DNA from 3 places in the Streptomyces sp. NPDC056231 genome. Region 1 is predicted to be linked to each of the others. Evidence: riboswitches for the same ligand, from Rfam matches in the RefSeq annotation. Region 1 holds a riboswitch; each other region holds the start of a gene.

Region 1 (4,961 bases):
TCATCGCGGTTGCTGACACCCCCGCGGCTCCCGCGGTGGACGAGTGGGCCTCGTTCCGGGAGACCGGGCATGCCCATGCGCTCGGTCAGTGTCTGCTCAGCCAGCTCGACGAGAAGGCCCGTGAGGACCATCTGGACCGTCACCCTGTGCGGCCTCTGACCCGCTATTCGGTGCGGGACCGAGCGGCGCTTCTTGAACGGTTGAGGTCGTTGGAGCGGATGAAGCCTGTCATCGAACGACAGGAGTACGCCCTCGGGACGGTCTGTGCGGCCATCCCGATCACGGCCGGGTTCACTGCGGCCGCCATGGCGATTTCCATGCCTCTCGAGCAGGAAGATCGATTGCTCCCCGCAGTCGAACGACTACGAGGCGAAGTGGCAAGCCTCTTGCGCTCGTTCGTGTTCTCTATCAGTATCTGAAAAATCACTCCTTGTGATCTGCTATCGCGTGCACCACGATGGCGTCAATAGGGCCATGGGGGATCATTCCTGGCCAGATTCAACTACTGCGGGGTTGGACGATGCGCGAGTCGGTTCAAGCTGAGGTCATGATGAGCTTTCTCGTTTCCGAGGAGCTCTCATTTCGTATCCCGGTGGAACTCCGGTACGAGGTGTGCGATCCGTATGCGATCCGGATGACCTTCCATCTGCCCGGCGACGCCCCCGTCACCTGGGCTTTCGGTCGTGAGCTGCTGCTGGACGGCCTCAACAGCCCCAGCGGCGACGGCGATGTGCACATCAGTCCCACGGAGCCCGAGGGACTCTCCGACGTACACATCCGACTGCAGGTCGGGGCGGATCGCGCCCTGTTCAGGGCCGGTACAGCGCCACTCGTCGCGTTTCTCGACCGCACGGACAAGCTCGTGCCCCTCGGGCAGGAGTGCACGCTGAGTGACTTCGAGGGCAGCCTGGAAGAGGCGCTGGGCCGGATCCTGGCCAAGGAACAGAACGCCGGCTGAGGAAGAACTGCGCGGACGGCCTACCGGCCGATCGAACGCCGTATCCGCCGAACGGGTGATATGTGCTCCGCGTCGAGGTGCTCAATGCCTCGCCCTGCGACGTCGGCCCCTCCCGCCCCGTACGGGTGCCGAAGCTCCTGCTTCCGCGCCGAGCCCTGTGCGGTCCGCGGACACCACCAGCGCCGCGAGCACCGTCGTCACCGGCACCGAGGCGACGAGTCCGATCGAGCCGACCAGCGTCCGGACGATCTCCTCCGCCACGAGCTCGCTCGTGGCCACCGTCCCCACACCGCTCTGCGCGATCGAGAACAGCAGCAGCAAGGGAAGCGCGGCGCCTGCGTAGGCGAGCACCAGCGTATTGACCACCGAGGCGATATGGTCGCGACCGATCCTGATCCCTGCCCGGTACAGCTTTCGCGCACCCATGGTCGGGTCCGCCTGGTGCAGCTCCCAGACCGCCGACGTCTGGGTGACCGTCACGTCGTCGAGCACACCGAGCGAACCGATGATGACGCCGGCCAGCAGCAGGCCGCTCATGTCGATGTGGGGGTAGAGGCCGTGGATCAGACCGGTGCTGTCGTCGGTGTTCCCCGTCAGGCTCGCCCAGCCGATGAAGAGCGAACCGAGCAGCCCGATCAGCAGCAGTGAGATCAGGGTGCCGATGACCGCGACCGAGGTACGTGCGGTCAGGCCATGGCACATGTAGAGCGCGATGAGCATGATCGCGCTGGCCCCGACGACCGCGACGAGCAGCGGATTCGACCCCTGAAGGATCGCGGGGAGGATGAACAGGGTCAGTACGGCGAACGACACCGCGAGCGCGACCAGCGCCATCAACCCGCGCATTCTGCCGACGACGACCACGGCGAGAGCGAAGATCCCGGCCAGCAGAGCCATCGGGAACGTCCGGTTCACGTCCGTCACGGAGTACTGCAGGTCATGGGGTGCGTCGGGGGCGTACGCCACAACCACGCCCTGACCCTGGCCCAACTGCCGAGGGGCGTCGGGCTGAACGATCTCGACGAACGTGCGCCCCTTGTCGTGCCCGGTCGTCACCTCGACCGTGGCCTTCTCGCACAGCCCCGGTTCCTGACCGGCGCCCGCGTCCTTAGATGGCGTCGTGGTGCCGCCCGTGACCGGCGTCTGTGCGGCATTCACGTCCTTGCAGTCGACCTTGTCGACGTTCACCACCTTGCCCTGCTGGGTCTGCCGGTCGAAACCGACACCGGTGCGCTCGTGCGCGGGCGCACCGCCCGGCCAGAGAACCACCAGGCCGACGACGACCGCGGTGGCGAACGGGATCAGCACACCCGCGATGACCTTGCGCAGATGTGTGGAGACCGGCGCAGCAGGGCCGTGGCTGTGCGAATGCCCGTGCTGATGGTCCTGCGATCCGGGGGCGCTCTGGAGGGATGTCACCGGTCGATCATCGCAAGAAGGAACAGGCCCTCTGTCCAGCACGCCGGAACAGGCGCTAGCGTGGTGGCACCTTTGCACACGCGGGAGCTCGGAGCACCGGGCTGAGAGGGCGCTGATATCCGTACATCCGTACGGGACAGGCTGCGCCGACCGCCGAACCTGTTACCGGGTAATGCCGGCGTAGGGAGTAGGTCTCATGACCACATCGGACGCACGCACGCCTGCCTCGAACCAGAGCGACGAGGCCGGCACGTCCATCGGCTGGCACAAGGGATACGTCCAGGGCTCGCGCCCGGACCTCCAGGTGCCGGTCCGAAAGGTGCACCTCACCAACGGCAAGGACGTGACGCTGTACGACACGTCGGGGCCGTACACCGATCCCGCCACCGAAACCGACGTACGGCGCGGTCTCGCACCCCTGCGGGAGAACTGGATCACCGCCCGCGGCGACACCGAGGAGTACGTGGGCCGCCCCGTCCGCCCCGAGGACGACGGGCTGGTGCACACCTCGCCGCGCGGCGGACTGCGCAACCTCGACGCCGTCTTCCCCGGCCGTCCGCGCCGTCCGCGCCGCAGCCGCGACGGGCGGCCCGTCACCCAGCTCACATACGCCCGCCGGGGCGAGATCACCCCGGAGATGGAGTACGTGGCGATCCGGGAGAACGTCGAACCCGAGGTCGTACGCGAGGAGATCGCCGCCGGCCGGGCGGTCCTGCCGGCCAACGTCAACCACCCGGAGACCGAGCCGATGATCATCGGCAAGCGGTTCTTGGTGAAGGTCAACGCCAACATCGGCAACTCCGCGGTCACTTCCTCCATCGAGGAGGAGGTCGAGAAGATGACCTGGGCGACGCGGTGGGGCGCCGACACGGTCATGGATCTCTCCACCGGCCGCAACATTCACACCACCCGTGAGTGGGTGCTGCGCAACTCCCCCGTGCCGATCGGCACCGTGCCCCTCTACCAGGCCCTCGAAAAGGTCGACGGCAGGGCGGAGGAGCTGACGTGGGAGATCTACAAGGACACTGTGATCGAGCAGGCCGAGCAGGGCGTCGACTACATGACGGTCCATGCCGGCGTGCGGCTGCCCTATGTCCCGCTCACCGCCCGGCGCAAGACCGGGATCGTCTCCCGCGGTGGGTCGATCATGGCCGCGTGGTGCCTGGCGCACCACAAGGAATCGTTCCTGTACGAGAACTTCGAGGAGCTCTGCGAGCTCCTCGCGACGTACGACGTGACGTACTCGCTGGGCGACGGACTGCGCCCCGGCTCGATCGCCGACGCCAACGACGAGGCGCAGTTCGCCGAACTGCGTACGCTGGGCGAGCTCAACTCGGTCGCCAAGCGGTTCGGTGTCCAGACCATGATCGAGGGCCCGGGCCATGTCCCGATGCACAAGATCAAGGAGAACATCGACCTCCAGCAGGAGATCTGCGAGGAGGCGCCGTTCTACACGCTCGGCCCGCTGACCACCGATATCGCCCCGGCGTACGACCACATCACCTCGGGCATCGGCGCCGCGATGATCGCTTGGTGGGGGACGGCGATGCTCTGTTACGTCACGCCCAAGGAGCACCTGGGCCTGCCCAACCGGGACGACGTGAAGACGGGCGTCATCACCTACAAGATCGCGGCCCATGCTGCGGACCTCGCCAAGGGACATCCAGGGGCGCGGGACTGGGACGACGCACTGTCGGACGCGCGGTTCGAGTTCCGCTGGGAGGACCAGTTCAACCTGGCACTCGACCCGGACACGGCGCGGGAGTTCCACGACGAGACGCTGCCGGCCGAGCCGGCGAAGACGGCCCACTTCTGCTCGATGTGCGGCCCGAAGTTCTGCTCGATGAAGATCAGCCGAAGCATCTCGGAGCAGTTCGGCGGCGACGAGCCCGCGGCGACCGAGGCCGAGATCGCCGAGGGCATGATGAAGAAGTCGGCGGAGTTCGCGGCCGCGGGCAACCGCGTGTACCTCCCGCTCACCGACTGAGTAGCCGCACCGGAACGGCCCGCGGCCCCCGGGAACCACTGGGGAGCCGCGGGCCGCTACCACCAACCACCCGCCGGCTGTCGGTGGTAGCCGTGACGTTTCCCGCGTGTGCCGGGCCGGAAGGGGAGGCGCGGGGGTGAGTGCAGTGGAATCGGTTGTTCTGGTCTCCTGCGCGGAGGGGTGGGCTCTTGCAGCGCGCCATGGAGGCCGCTGATCCGTGAGGCGGTGACGGCCCGGGAGGTGATCCCCCACCACTCACGAGGCGGGCCGGGCCGCGGCGGCCGGTCAGTCCGGTTCGTGTTCCGGGCCGCCGAAGTCCGGGCTGGTGAAGTCCGGGCTCGTGAACGACGGGCGGGGCCCCGCCGCCGGTCCCTCGTCCGGCCCCGTGAAGTCCGGTCTGCTGTAGCCGATCTTCGGGATGCGGTGGGCCGAGGGGCGCGGGGTGCGCGACGCGGCGCCTGCGGTGGGATCGGCGAGTGCATCGCGCAGGAACGGCAGGATGCCGCGCTCCAGCAGCGCATGACGCCAGGCCTCCCTTGCGCGCGCCACCTCCTCCGGCAGCTCGTCCTCGGCATCCTCGGCGGGCAGCGCGGTCGA
Region 2 (4,961 bases), on a different contig from region 1:
CACGCCCGCCGAGCGCAAGGAAGCCGTCGCCGCGATCGGCGAGAAGCCGTTCCGCGCGCAGCAGCTGTCGCAGCACTACTTCGCGCGGTACACGCACGACCCGGCCGAGTGGACCAACATCCCGGCCGGTTCACGGGACAAGCTCGCCGAGGCGATGTTCCCCGAGCTGATGTCTGTGGTCCGGCACATCAGCTGCGACGACGACACCACCCGTAAGACGCTGTGGAAGCTGCACGACGGGACCCTGGTCGAGTCCGTCCTGATGCGCTACCCGGAGCGGGTGACGATGTGCATCTCGTCGCAGGCCGGATGCGGGATGAACTGCCCGTTCTGCGCGACGGGGCAGGCCGGTCTGGACCGCAATCTGTCGACCGCCGAGATCGTCCACCAGATCGTGGACGGCATGCGTGCGCTGCGCGACGGGGAGGTTCCGGGCGGGCCCGCGCGGCTCTCCAACATCGTCTTCATGGGCATGGGTGAGCCGCTCGCCAACTACAAGAGGGTGGTCGGCGCGATTCGCCGGCTGACCGACCCGGAGCCGGACGGTCTCGGTCTTTCGCAGCGCGGCATCACGGTCTCCACCGTGGGCCTGGTGCCGGCCATGCTGCGCTTTGCCGACGAGGGCTTCAAGTGCCGTCTCGCCGTCTCGCTGCACGCGCCGGACGACGAGTTGCGGGACACGCTCGTGCCGGTGAACACGCGCTGGAAGGTACGCGAGGTGCTGGACGCGGCGTGGGAGTACGCGGAGAAGTCCGGCCGCCGGATCTCCATCGAGTACGCGCTGATCCGCGACATCAACGACCAGGCCTGGCGCGGTGACCTGCTCGGTCGGCTCCTCAAGGGCAAGCGCGTCCATGTCAACCTGATCCCGCTCAACCCGACGCCCGGCTCGAAGTGGACCGCTTCCCGCCCCGAGGACGAGAAGGCGTTCGTCGACGCGATCGCCTCCCACGGAGTGCCCGTGACCGTGCGGGACACCCGCGGCCAGGAGATCGACGGGGCCTGCGGGCAGCTGGCGGCATCCGAGCGCTGAGGCCGAAACGGCCCGTGTAACCTGGGCCGGAAATCAACTTCATATTCCGACAGGGGAGCGCCACAGCGCTGAGAGTGCGGCACCGAGGACAGGTTGGCCGCAGACCCTCTGAACCTCGCCCGGGTCATTCCGGGTAGGAAGTTCGGTCATCAACTCATGCTGTTGCGCCCTGCCCGCTTCTCCAAGGGCAGGGCCGCGTCTCTTCCTGGTCAAACCCAGGAGGAATTCATAATGAGCACCACCCGCACCACGCGTGGGACCAAGCAGCTCGCGGCAACGGCCCTTGCTGCCGCGCTCGGCGTCACGACACTTGCCGGCTGCGGCAGTTCCGACGACTCGGCATCAGGGGCCGGTGACACGAAGGGCTCCGGCTCCAAGACCGTGACGCTTGTCAGTCACGACTCGTTCAACGCCTCCAAGGACGTGCTGAAGGCGTTCACGAAGGAGACCGGCTACACGGTCAAGGTGCTGAAGAGCGGTGACGCAGGCACTGCCCTCAACCAGGAGATCCTGACCAAGGGTTCCCCGCGAGGCGATGTGTTCTTCGGCGTCGACAACACGCTGCTCTCCCGTGCCCTCGACAACGGGCTGTTCACCCCGTACGAGGCGAAGGGCATCGACCGGGTCGCGGCCGATACCCAACTGGACGCGGCCAAGCACCGGGTCACTCCGATCGACACCGGCGACATCTGCATCAACTACGACAAGAAGTACTTCGCCGACAAGAAGCTCGCACCGCCGAAGACCTTCGACGACTTGGCGAAGCCCGCGTACAAGAACCTTCTCGTCACCGAGAACGCCGCGACCTCGTCGCCCGGTCTCGGCTTCCTGCTCGGCACCGTCGCCACCTACGGCGAGAGCGGATACCAGGACTACTGGAAGAAGCTGAAGAGCAACGGCGTGAAGGTGGTCGACGGCTGGGAGCAGGCGTACAACGAGGAGTTCTCCGGGTCTGCGGGCGGCAAGAAGGCCAAGGCGGACCGGCCGCTCGTCGTCTCGTACGCCTCCAGCCCGCCGGTCGAGGTGCTCTACGCGAAGCCGCAGCCGAGCGAGGCTCCGACCGGGGTCGCGACCGGGACGTGCTTCCGTCAGATCGAGTTCGCCGGTCTGCTGAACGGCGCGAAGAACGAGGCGGGCGGCAAGGCGCTGCTGGACTTCCTGATCAGTAAGAAGTTCCAGGAGGACATGCCGCTCAACATGTTCGTGAGCCCCGTCACCAAGGACGCGAAGCTGCCGGAGCTCTTCACGGAGTTCGGCGCCACGGTCGACAGGCCCACCACCGTGGCCCCGGACGCCATCGCCAAGAACCGTGAGCAGTGGGTCCAGTCGTGGTCCTCGCTCGTAGTGAAGTAGCGAAGAGTCCCGTACGCGGTCCGGGCGCGGGCGGGAAGGGTTCGCCCGCCCGGTCCAGGCTCGCGGATCCCCGTCGCGCGGGGGCGTGGCGGGGAAGTGTGGTGCGGCTCGGTCTGATGGCCGTGCCCGTCGCGTTCTTCGCGCTGTTCTTCGCCTACCCCGTCGTCGCGATCGTCGGCCGCGGGCTGAAGGCCGACGGCACCTGGCAGTTCGGCCGGATCGGCGAGGTGCTGACCCGGCCGGACATCCTCGACGTCCTCTGGTTCACCACCTGGCAGGCCCTCGCGTCGACCGCGCTGACCCTGTTGATCGCGCTGCCCGGCGCGTATGTCTTCGCCCGCTTCGACTTCCCCGGCAAGCAGGTGCTGCGGGCGGTCGTCACCGTGCCGTTCGTCCTGCCGACCGTCGTCGTGGGGACGGCCTTCCTGGCGCTGCTGGGGCGCGGCGGTTTCCTCGACGAACTGGCGGGCGTGCGTCTCGACACCACGGTGTGGGCGATCCTGCTCGCCCATGTCTTCTTCAACTACGCGGTCGTCGTGCGGACCGTCGGCGGACTGTGGTCGCAGCTCGACCCGCGGCAGGAGGAGGCCGCCCGGGTGCTGGGCGCCGGGCGGTTCGCGGCGTGGCGGCGGGTCACTCTGCCGGCCCTCGCGCCCGCGGTGGCCGCCGCCGGGCTGATGGTCTTCCTCTTCACGTTCACCTCCTTCGGGGTCGTGCAGATCCTCGGCGGTCCGGGCTACTCCACGCTGGAGGTCGAGATCTACCGGCAGACCGCCCAGCTCCTCGACCTTCCGACGGCCGCCGTGCTGACACTGGTTCAGTTCGCTGCGGTCGGCGCGATCCTGGCCGTGCACGCGTGGACCGTGCGGCGCGGGGAAATGGCGCTGAAGCTGGTCGATCCGGCGCAGACCTCCCGCAGGCCGCGCGGTACCGGGCAGTGGGCGCTGCTCGGCGGGGTGCTGCTGACGGTCCTGGTGCTGATCCTGCTGCCGCTCGGCGTGCTGGTGGAACGTTCGCTGGACACCCCCGGCGGCTTCGGCTTCGGCTACTACCGCGCCCTGCAGTCCGCGGAGGCGAGCGGCAGCACGTTCCTGGTCGCGCCCCTCGAAGCGATCGGGAACTCACTGCAGTACGCGCTGGTCGCGACTGTGATCGCGCTGATCGTCGGCGGGCTCGCGGCGGCCGCGCTGACGCTCCCCCGGCCTCGAACAGACTCGGCCGGGGGAACCTCCCTGGCCGGGCGGCTGGTCCGGGGTTTCGACGCGCTGCTGATGCTGCCTCTCGGGGTGTCCGCCGTCACCGTCGGCTTCGGTTTTCTGATCACGCTGGACAGGCCCCCGCTGGACCTGCGGACATCGTGGATCCTGGTGCCGCTCGCCCAGGCGCTGGTCGGCGTTCCCTTTGTCGTACGGACGATGCTGCCGGTCCTGCGGGCGGTGGACGGGCGGCTCCGGGAGGCGGCGGCGGTGCTCGGGGCGTCGCCGCTGCGGGCCTGGCGCGAGGTCGATCTGCCGCTGGTGCGAAGAGCGGTGCTGGTCGCGGCGGGCTTCGCGTTCGCCGTGTCGCTCGGCGAGTTCGGGGCGACGGTGTTCATCGCGCGGCCCGACAACCCGACCCTGCCGGTGGCCGTGGCGCGGCTGCTCGGACGGTCCGGGGAGCTCAACTACGGGCAGGCGATGGCGCTCAGCACGATTCTGATGCTGGTGTGCGCGGTGTCGCTGCTACTGCTCGAACGTATCCGCCCGGACCGGTCCGGGGAGTTCTGACGATGCTCGGGGTGTTCTGGACGTGCTGACACTGGAATCCGCCACAGTCCTCTTCGGGAAGCGGGCGGCGCTCGACGCGGTGGACCTGACGGTCGCGGACCACGAGATCGTCTGTGTCCTGGGGCCCAGCGGAAGCGGTAAGTCGACCCTGCTGCGTGTGGTTGCCGGACTGCACCCGCCGGACGGCGGCCGGGTGCTCCTCGACGGCGCCGACCAGGCCGGCGTGCCGGTCCACCGGCGCCGTCTCGGCCTGATGTTCCAGGATCATCAGCTCTTTCCGCATCGGGACGTCGGCGCCAACGTCGCCTTCGGGCTGCGCATGCACGGCGTCACACGCGGCGACCAGGACCGCAGGGTCGCCGAACTTCTCGAAATGGTGGGCCTGCCCGGCGCCGAACGGCGGGCCGTCGCCGCACTGTCCGGCGGAGAACAGCAGCGCGTCGCCCTCGCGCGAGCGCTCGCCCCGCGGCCGAAGCTGCTGATGCTGGACGAGCCGCTCGGCCAGCTGGACCGCAGTCTGCGCGAACGCCTCGTCGTCGAACTGCGCACCCTGTTCGCCCGGTTGGGGACGACGGTGCTCGCGGTCACCCACGACCAGGGCGAGGCCTTCGCTCTCGCCGACCGGGTCATCGTGATGCGCGACGGGCGGATCGCCCAGGCGGGCACCCCGTTGGAGGTATGGCAGCGCCCCGCCTCCGCGTTCGTCGCCCGGTTCCTCGGCTTCGACAACGTGGTGGACGCGACGGTGACCGGCGCCGAGGCCGGTACGGCGTGGGGGAAGGTGCCGGTGCCGCACGGCTCGCCACAGG
Region 3 (4,961 bases), on a different contig from region 1:
TTCAGCAGCGTACGGACCCGGCGGACGCGCGCTCAGAACGCCGGCCGCTCCGGGTCCAGCACCGCCCGCCCCTCCGCTGGTGAGGAGGGCTCGGCGAAGTGGCGACGCGGGATCCGGCCAGCGCGGTACGCCAGCCGTCCGCCGTCCACCGCGTGCCGCATCGCCGCCGCCATCAGCTCGGGCTCCTGCGCCCGGGTCACCGCCGACGCCAGCATCACCGCCGCGCACCCCAGCTCCATCGCGAGGGCCGCGTCCGAGGCGGTCCCGGCGCCCGCGTCGAGAATGACCGGAACCCGGGCCTGCTCGACGATCAGCTGGAAGTTGTGCGGATTGCGGATGCCGAGCCCGGAGCCGATGGGGGAGCCGAGCGGCATGATCGCCGCGCATCCCACGTCCTCCAGTTTCCGGGCGAGCACCGGGTCGTCGCTGGTGTACGGCAGGACGGTGAACCCGTCGTCCACCAGGGTCTCCGCGGAGTCCAGCAGCTCGATCGGGTCGGGCAGCAGAGTCCGCTCGTCGGCCACGACCTCCAGCTTGATCCAGTCGGTGCCCAGTGCCTCGCGGGCCAGCCGGGCGGTCAGCACGGCCTCGCCCGCGGTGAAGCAGCCCGCCGTGTTCGGCAGGACGCGGATCGAGAGGCGTTCGAGGACGGAGAGGATCGAGCCCTGCACGGTCGGGTCGAGGCGGCGCATCGCGACGGTGGTCAGCTCGGTGCCGGACGCCGTCAGGGAGCGTTCGAGCACGTCGAGACTGGGCGCCCCGCCTGTTCCCATGATCAGCCGGGAGCCGAACGTGGTGCCGCCGAGGGTGAAGAGATCGTCGGACACGGTCAGCCTCCCTGGACCGCGGTGAGGACCTCGACGCGGTCGCCGTCGGCGAGGGTGGCGGCGGACCAGCGGCTGCGCGGGACGACGGTCTCGTTGAGGGCCGCGGCGACCCCGGAGGGCGCCGCGGTGAGAGTCGCCACAAGGGTCTCCAGGGTGGTGCCCGCGGCGATCGAACGGGGATCGCCGTTCACGGAGACGGTGAGCGGAAGGGAGTCGGTCATGCGGGCTGCTCCTGACGTACGGCGGCGGGTGCGAATCGTCCGGCGGTGAAGGGGCGGGCCACGGCGGGCAGCTCGCCGGTGGTCAGCAGCTCGGCCATCGCGTCACCCGTGACGGGGGTGAGCAGTACGCCGTTGCGGTGATGGCCGGTGGCGAGGTGGAGGCCGGGCAGAGCGGTGGGGCCGAGCAGCGGGGCGTTGTCGGGGGAGGCGGGGCGAAGGCCGGCCCGGGTCTCGGCGAGCGGTAGTTCGGTGATGCCGGGCACCAGCTCGTGGGCGTCGCGCAACAGCTCGTACACCCCGCCCGCCGTGACGGTGGTGTCCCAGCCCATCTCCTCGCTGGTCGCGCCGACGACGAGCTCGCCGTTCTCGCGCGGGACGAGATAGACATGGCCGCCCCGGACCACGGCCCGCACGGTGCGGGTGAGGAACGGTGCGTAAGCGGCGGGCACGGTCAGCCGGAGCACCTGTCCCTTCACAGGCCGCACCGGGGGAACGACCTCGTCCGGCAGCCCGGCGAGCCGCCCGCTGAGGCTGCCCGAGGCGAGTACGACCTGGTCGGCGGCCAGCTCCGTACCGGCTGCGAGGAGGGCTCCGGTGGCCCGGTCCCGTGCCACCCCGAGGCGTTCCGCCCAGTCGCGGTGGAAGACCACCCCAGCCCGTTCGCAGGCCGTCAGCAGAGCGGCGGCCAGCCGGCGGGGATCGACCTGGTGGTCGCCGTCGACCCGCAGACCGCCGCGCACGCCCGGCGCCAGCATGGGCTCCAGCCGACGGCACTCACGGCCGGTGAGCCATTCAGACTCCAGCCCCGAACGCTGCTGCAGCGCGTGCAGCTCCCGCAGATGGGCGCGGTCGTCGGAGTCCAGGGCGACCGCCAGGGTGCCGCAGGCGCGGAAGCCGATGTCCTGGCCGCTCGCCGCCTCCAGTTCGGCCGCGAAGGCCGGGTAGCGCGCGGCGGACGCGGTAGTGAGGCCGAGCAGCATCTGCTCGCCGTAGTGGAGTTCGGTGACGGCGGCGAGCATCCCGGCCGCGACCTGGGCGGCCCCGCCGCCCGGTTCGGGGTCGACGACCGCGGTGCGCAGACCGCGCTGCGCAGACCGCCAGGCGGTCACCAGACCGATGATCCCGCCTCCGATGACGAGGACGTCGGACCCTTGTGCGGATACGGATGTGTTCCCGGAAGAACGCATGGGCGTCCAGCCCCTCCCTTCGCCGGCATGACCCGGATCAGGTTCGTACGGTCGGAGGCCGCCCAGCCTCCCTCTCAGCCCGGTGCGTCCGGGCTCCCGCGAGTGCCTTACGGTGGCCACCCTAGTGCCCCTCCCGGCAGGCTTTGCCCCGTCGCGCAAACATGGCCGGTCACGGCACTGGACCCCGTCCCCCGGACCTTGTAAGGGAGCAGCCACCGTGGCCCGTTCGCTCGACGGACTCGTCCTCTCGCCGGTCGCCGACCAGGCGCCGGGCCAGGTGGGCACCCGTACCCGCTTCACGTACCACGAGGAGGGCGGCCGGATCTGGGCCGAGTACGCGGGCGGCGACGTGGTCCGGGGCCATCTCGTCGGCACCAGGACCGCCGATCGGCTCGACTTCCGGTACGTCCAGTTGAAGCAGGACGGAACGACATCCTCCGGACACTGCCTCTCCACCGTCGTCGACCTCGCCGACGGCCGCGTGCGGCTGGAGGAGCGGTGGGAGTGGGAGTCGCAGGAGGGCAGCGGGACGAGCGTGGTCGAGGAGCTGTCTGGCTGACGGATCGTCAGGTGTTTAAGGTGGACAGGTGAGCGAGCAGCAGACTGAGCAGCCGGACCGGCGGACCGAGCGCCGCATCGTCATCGTCGGTGCGGGCATGGCCGGTGTGCAGACCGCGGTGGCCCTGCGGGAACAGGGCTTCACCGGCCCGGTCACCCTGATCGGCGCCGAACCGCACCAGCCCTACGACCGGCCGCCGCTGTCCAAGGCGGTGCTGCTCGGCGAGGCCGAGGGCTCCGCCTTCGACATCGACTTCGAGGCGCTCGACATCGAGCTGCAACTGGGCCGCGACGTGACCGGCCTCCGGTCCGAGGCGCACGAACTGGACACCCCGACGGGCCCCGTCCCGTACGACGTCCTGGTCATCGCCACCGGCGCCGAACCGGTCGAGCTGCCGGGCTCCGAGGGTGTGCGCGGCGTCCATCTGCTGCGCACCCTCGACGACGCCGCACGGCTGCGGCCGGTCCTCGGTGAGCAGCACACCGTCGTGGTCGTCGGCGCCGGATGGATCGGCGCCGAGTTCGCCACCGCGGCCCGCGCCGCGGGCTGCGAGGTCACCGTCGTCGAGGCCGCCGACCGGCCGCTCGCGGGCGTCCTGCCCGCCGAGGTCGTCGCTCCGATGGCCCGCTGGTACGGGGAGAGCGGCGCGGAACTCCTCACCGGTGTCCCGGTGGCCCGCATCGAGCCCGGCCGGGTGGTCCTCGCCGACGGCCGCGCACTCGCGGCCGGAGCGGTGGTCGTCGGGATCGGCGCCCGGCCTGCCACCGCCTGGCTGGCAGGCTCCGGCATCGCGCTCGGACCGGACGGATCGGTGACCGCCGACGAAGCGCTGCGAACCTCGCTGCCCGATGTGTACGCCGTCGGGGACTGCGCCTCCTTCCCCTCCGCGCGATACGGCACGCGCCTCCTCGTCCACCACTGGGACAACGCCGTCCAGGGGCCGCGGACTGCCGCCGCCAACATCATCGGCGCCGGCTTCGACGGGGCGCCGCAGCCGCTCACGTACGACCCCGTGCCGTACTTCTGGTCCGAGCAGTTCGACCGGTTCGTGCAGTACGCGGGCCATCATGGGGGCGCCGACACTCTGCTGTGGCGCGGCGACCCGGACGGTCCCGCCTGGTCGGTGCTCTGGCTGCGGGACGGCGTGCTGGTCGCCGTCCTCGCCGTCGGCCGGCCGCGCGACCTGGCCCAGGGGCGCAAGCTCATCGAGGCGGGGGCGCGGCTCGATGAGGTGCGGGCGGCCGACCCCTCCGTGCCGCTGAAATCGACGGTGCGTCAGTAACGGCCTCCCCCTGAAGGGGCCGGTGGCTAATATCCGCTATGCGGACAGCTCTTGGCTGCGCGTCAAAATTGGTGCACTGTACAGCTTTTGGATCACCGACCCCGTTCCGAAGGATGTGCATGTCCCCCTACCGATGGGTCCGCGCCCTGCGCGGAATATCCGTGGCGGCAGCCTCGATCGCCCTCATCGGCGGTGCGGTTGCCGCCCCGGCGTACGCGGGCACCGCCCCCGTCCCCGGCTCCAACCCGGCCGTCGACTATCAGGACCCGGTCGACGCGCTGCCGCCGGTCTCCCGCCCGGACACCGAGCACTGCGCGGTGACGGCCGTCGAGCACGACTTCGGCTACACACTCGGCGGGCCGCCGTACACCACCACGCTCACCCCGCCCGCCCGGTGCGAGGGCCCCTGGAACAAGGTCGTCCTCGACTGGTCGGGCAGCGTGAAGGGGCGTCAGTACGACCGTCTCGCGGCGGTCTTCGTCGGCGGCGCGGAGGTCTTCCGCACCAGCACGGCCGAGCCCGACGACGACGGCATCAGCTGGCACGTCGCCAAGGACATCACCGAGTTCGCGCCGCTCCTCAAGGACCCGCAGAAACTTCAGCTGGAGCTCGGCAACGTTGTCAACGACACGTACACCGGCGTGTACCACGTGAAGCTGACGATCACGTACTACCGGGCCGACCGGCGCCACCCGGCCGCCACCACGGCCGACCGGATCGTCCCCCTGGGCAACACCGCCTCCACCGCCGCCCCTTGGATGAGCGTCGGCAAGGGCGGCTCCACCAGCACCGACGTCACCTTCCCGCGCAATCTGACCGGCGCGCGCCTGCAGGTCTACGCACGCGGCGGCGGCTGCGACGAGCAGTGGTTCGACGCGGTCCCCA

What was found. Region 1 has a riboswitch for thiamine pyrophosphate ahead of thiC (phosphomethylpyrimidine synthase ThiC). Riboswitches for the same ligand answer to the same signal wherever they lie in the genome.
Region 2: it holds a riboswitch for thiamine pyrophosphate, as region 1 does, so the genes downstream of both, ACNPQM_RS29100 (thiamine ABC transporter substrate-binding protein) here and thiC (phosphomethylpyrimidine synthase ThiC) in region 1, are expected to answer to the same signal.
Region 3: it holds a riboswitch for thiamine pyrophosphate, as region 1 does, so the genes downstream of both, thiO (glycine oxidase ThiO) here and thiC (phosphomethylpyrimidine synthase ThiC) in region 1, are expected to answer to the same signal.

Annotation. Positions count from the first base shown of each region.
Region 1 covers NZ_JBLVKW010000003.1:222,224-227,184, reverse strand. The annotation lists gene ACNPQM_RS04735 (IclR family transcriptional regulator) at 1-419, shown strand, start outside; gene ACNPQM_RS04730 (SsgA family sporulation/cell division regulator) at 521-958, shown strand; gene ACNPQM_RS04725 (YibE/F family protein) at 1,040-2,377, opposite strand; TPP riboswitch at 2,448-2,581, shown strand; gene thiC (phosphomethylpyrimidine synthase ThiC) at 2,574-4,364, shown strand; gene ACNPQM_RS04715 (hypothetical protein) at 4,650-4,961, opposite strand, start outside.
Region 2 covers NZ_JBLVKW010000047.1:28,665-33,625, forward strand. The annotation lists gene rlmN (23S rRNA (adenine(2503)-C(2))-methyltransferase RlmN) at 1-1,033, shown strand, start outside; TPP riboswitch at 1,075-1,191, shown strand; gene ACNPQM_RS29100 (thiamine ABC transporter substrate-binding protein) at 1,265-2,386, shown strand; gene ACNPQM_RS29105 (ABC transporter permease) at 2,503-4,152, shown strand; gene ACNPQM_RS29110 (ABC transporter ATP-binding protein) at 4,175-4,961, shown strand, end outside.
Region 3 covers NZ_JBLVKW010000084.1:12,635-17,595, reverse strand. The annotation lists gene ACNPQM_RS37080 (thiazole synthase) at 33-827, opposite strand; gene thiS (sulfur carrier protein ThiS) at 830-1,048, opposite strand; gene thiO (glycine oxidase ThiO) at 1,045-2,235, opposite strand; TPP riboswitch at 2,233-2,345, opposite strand; gene ACNPQM_RS37065 (hypothetical protein) at 2,453-2,794, shown strand; gene ACNPQM_RS37060 (NAD(P)/FAD-dependent oxidoreductase) at 2,823-4,076, shown strand; gene ACNPQM_RS37055 (peptide-N4-asparagine amidase) at 4,196-4,961, shown strand, end outside.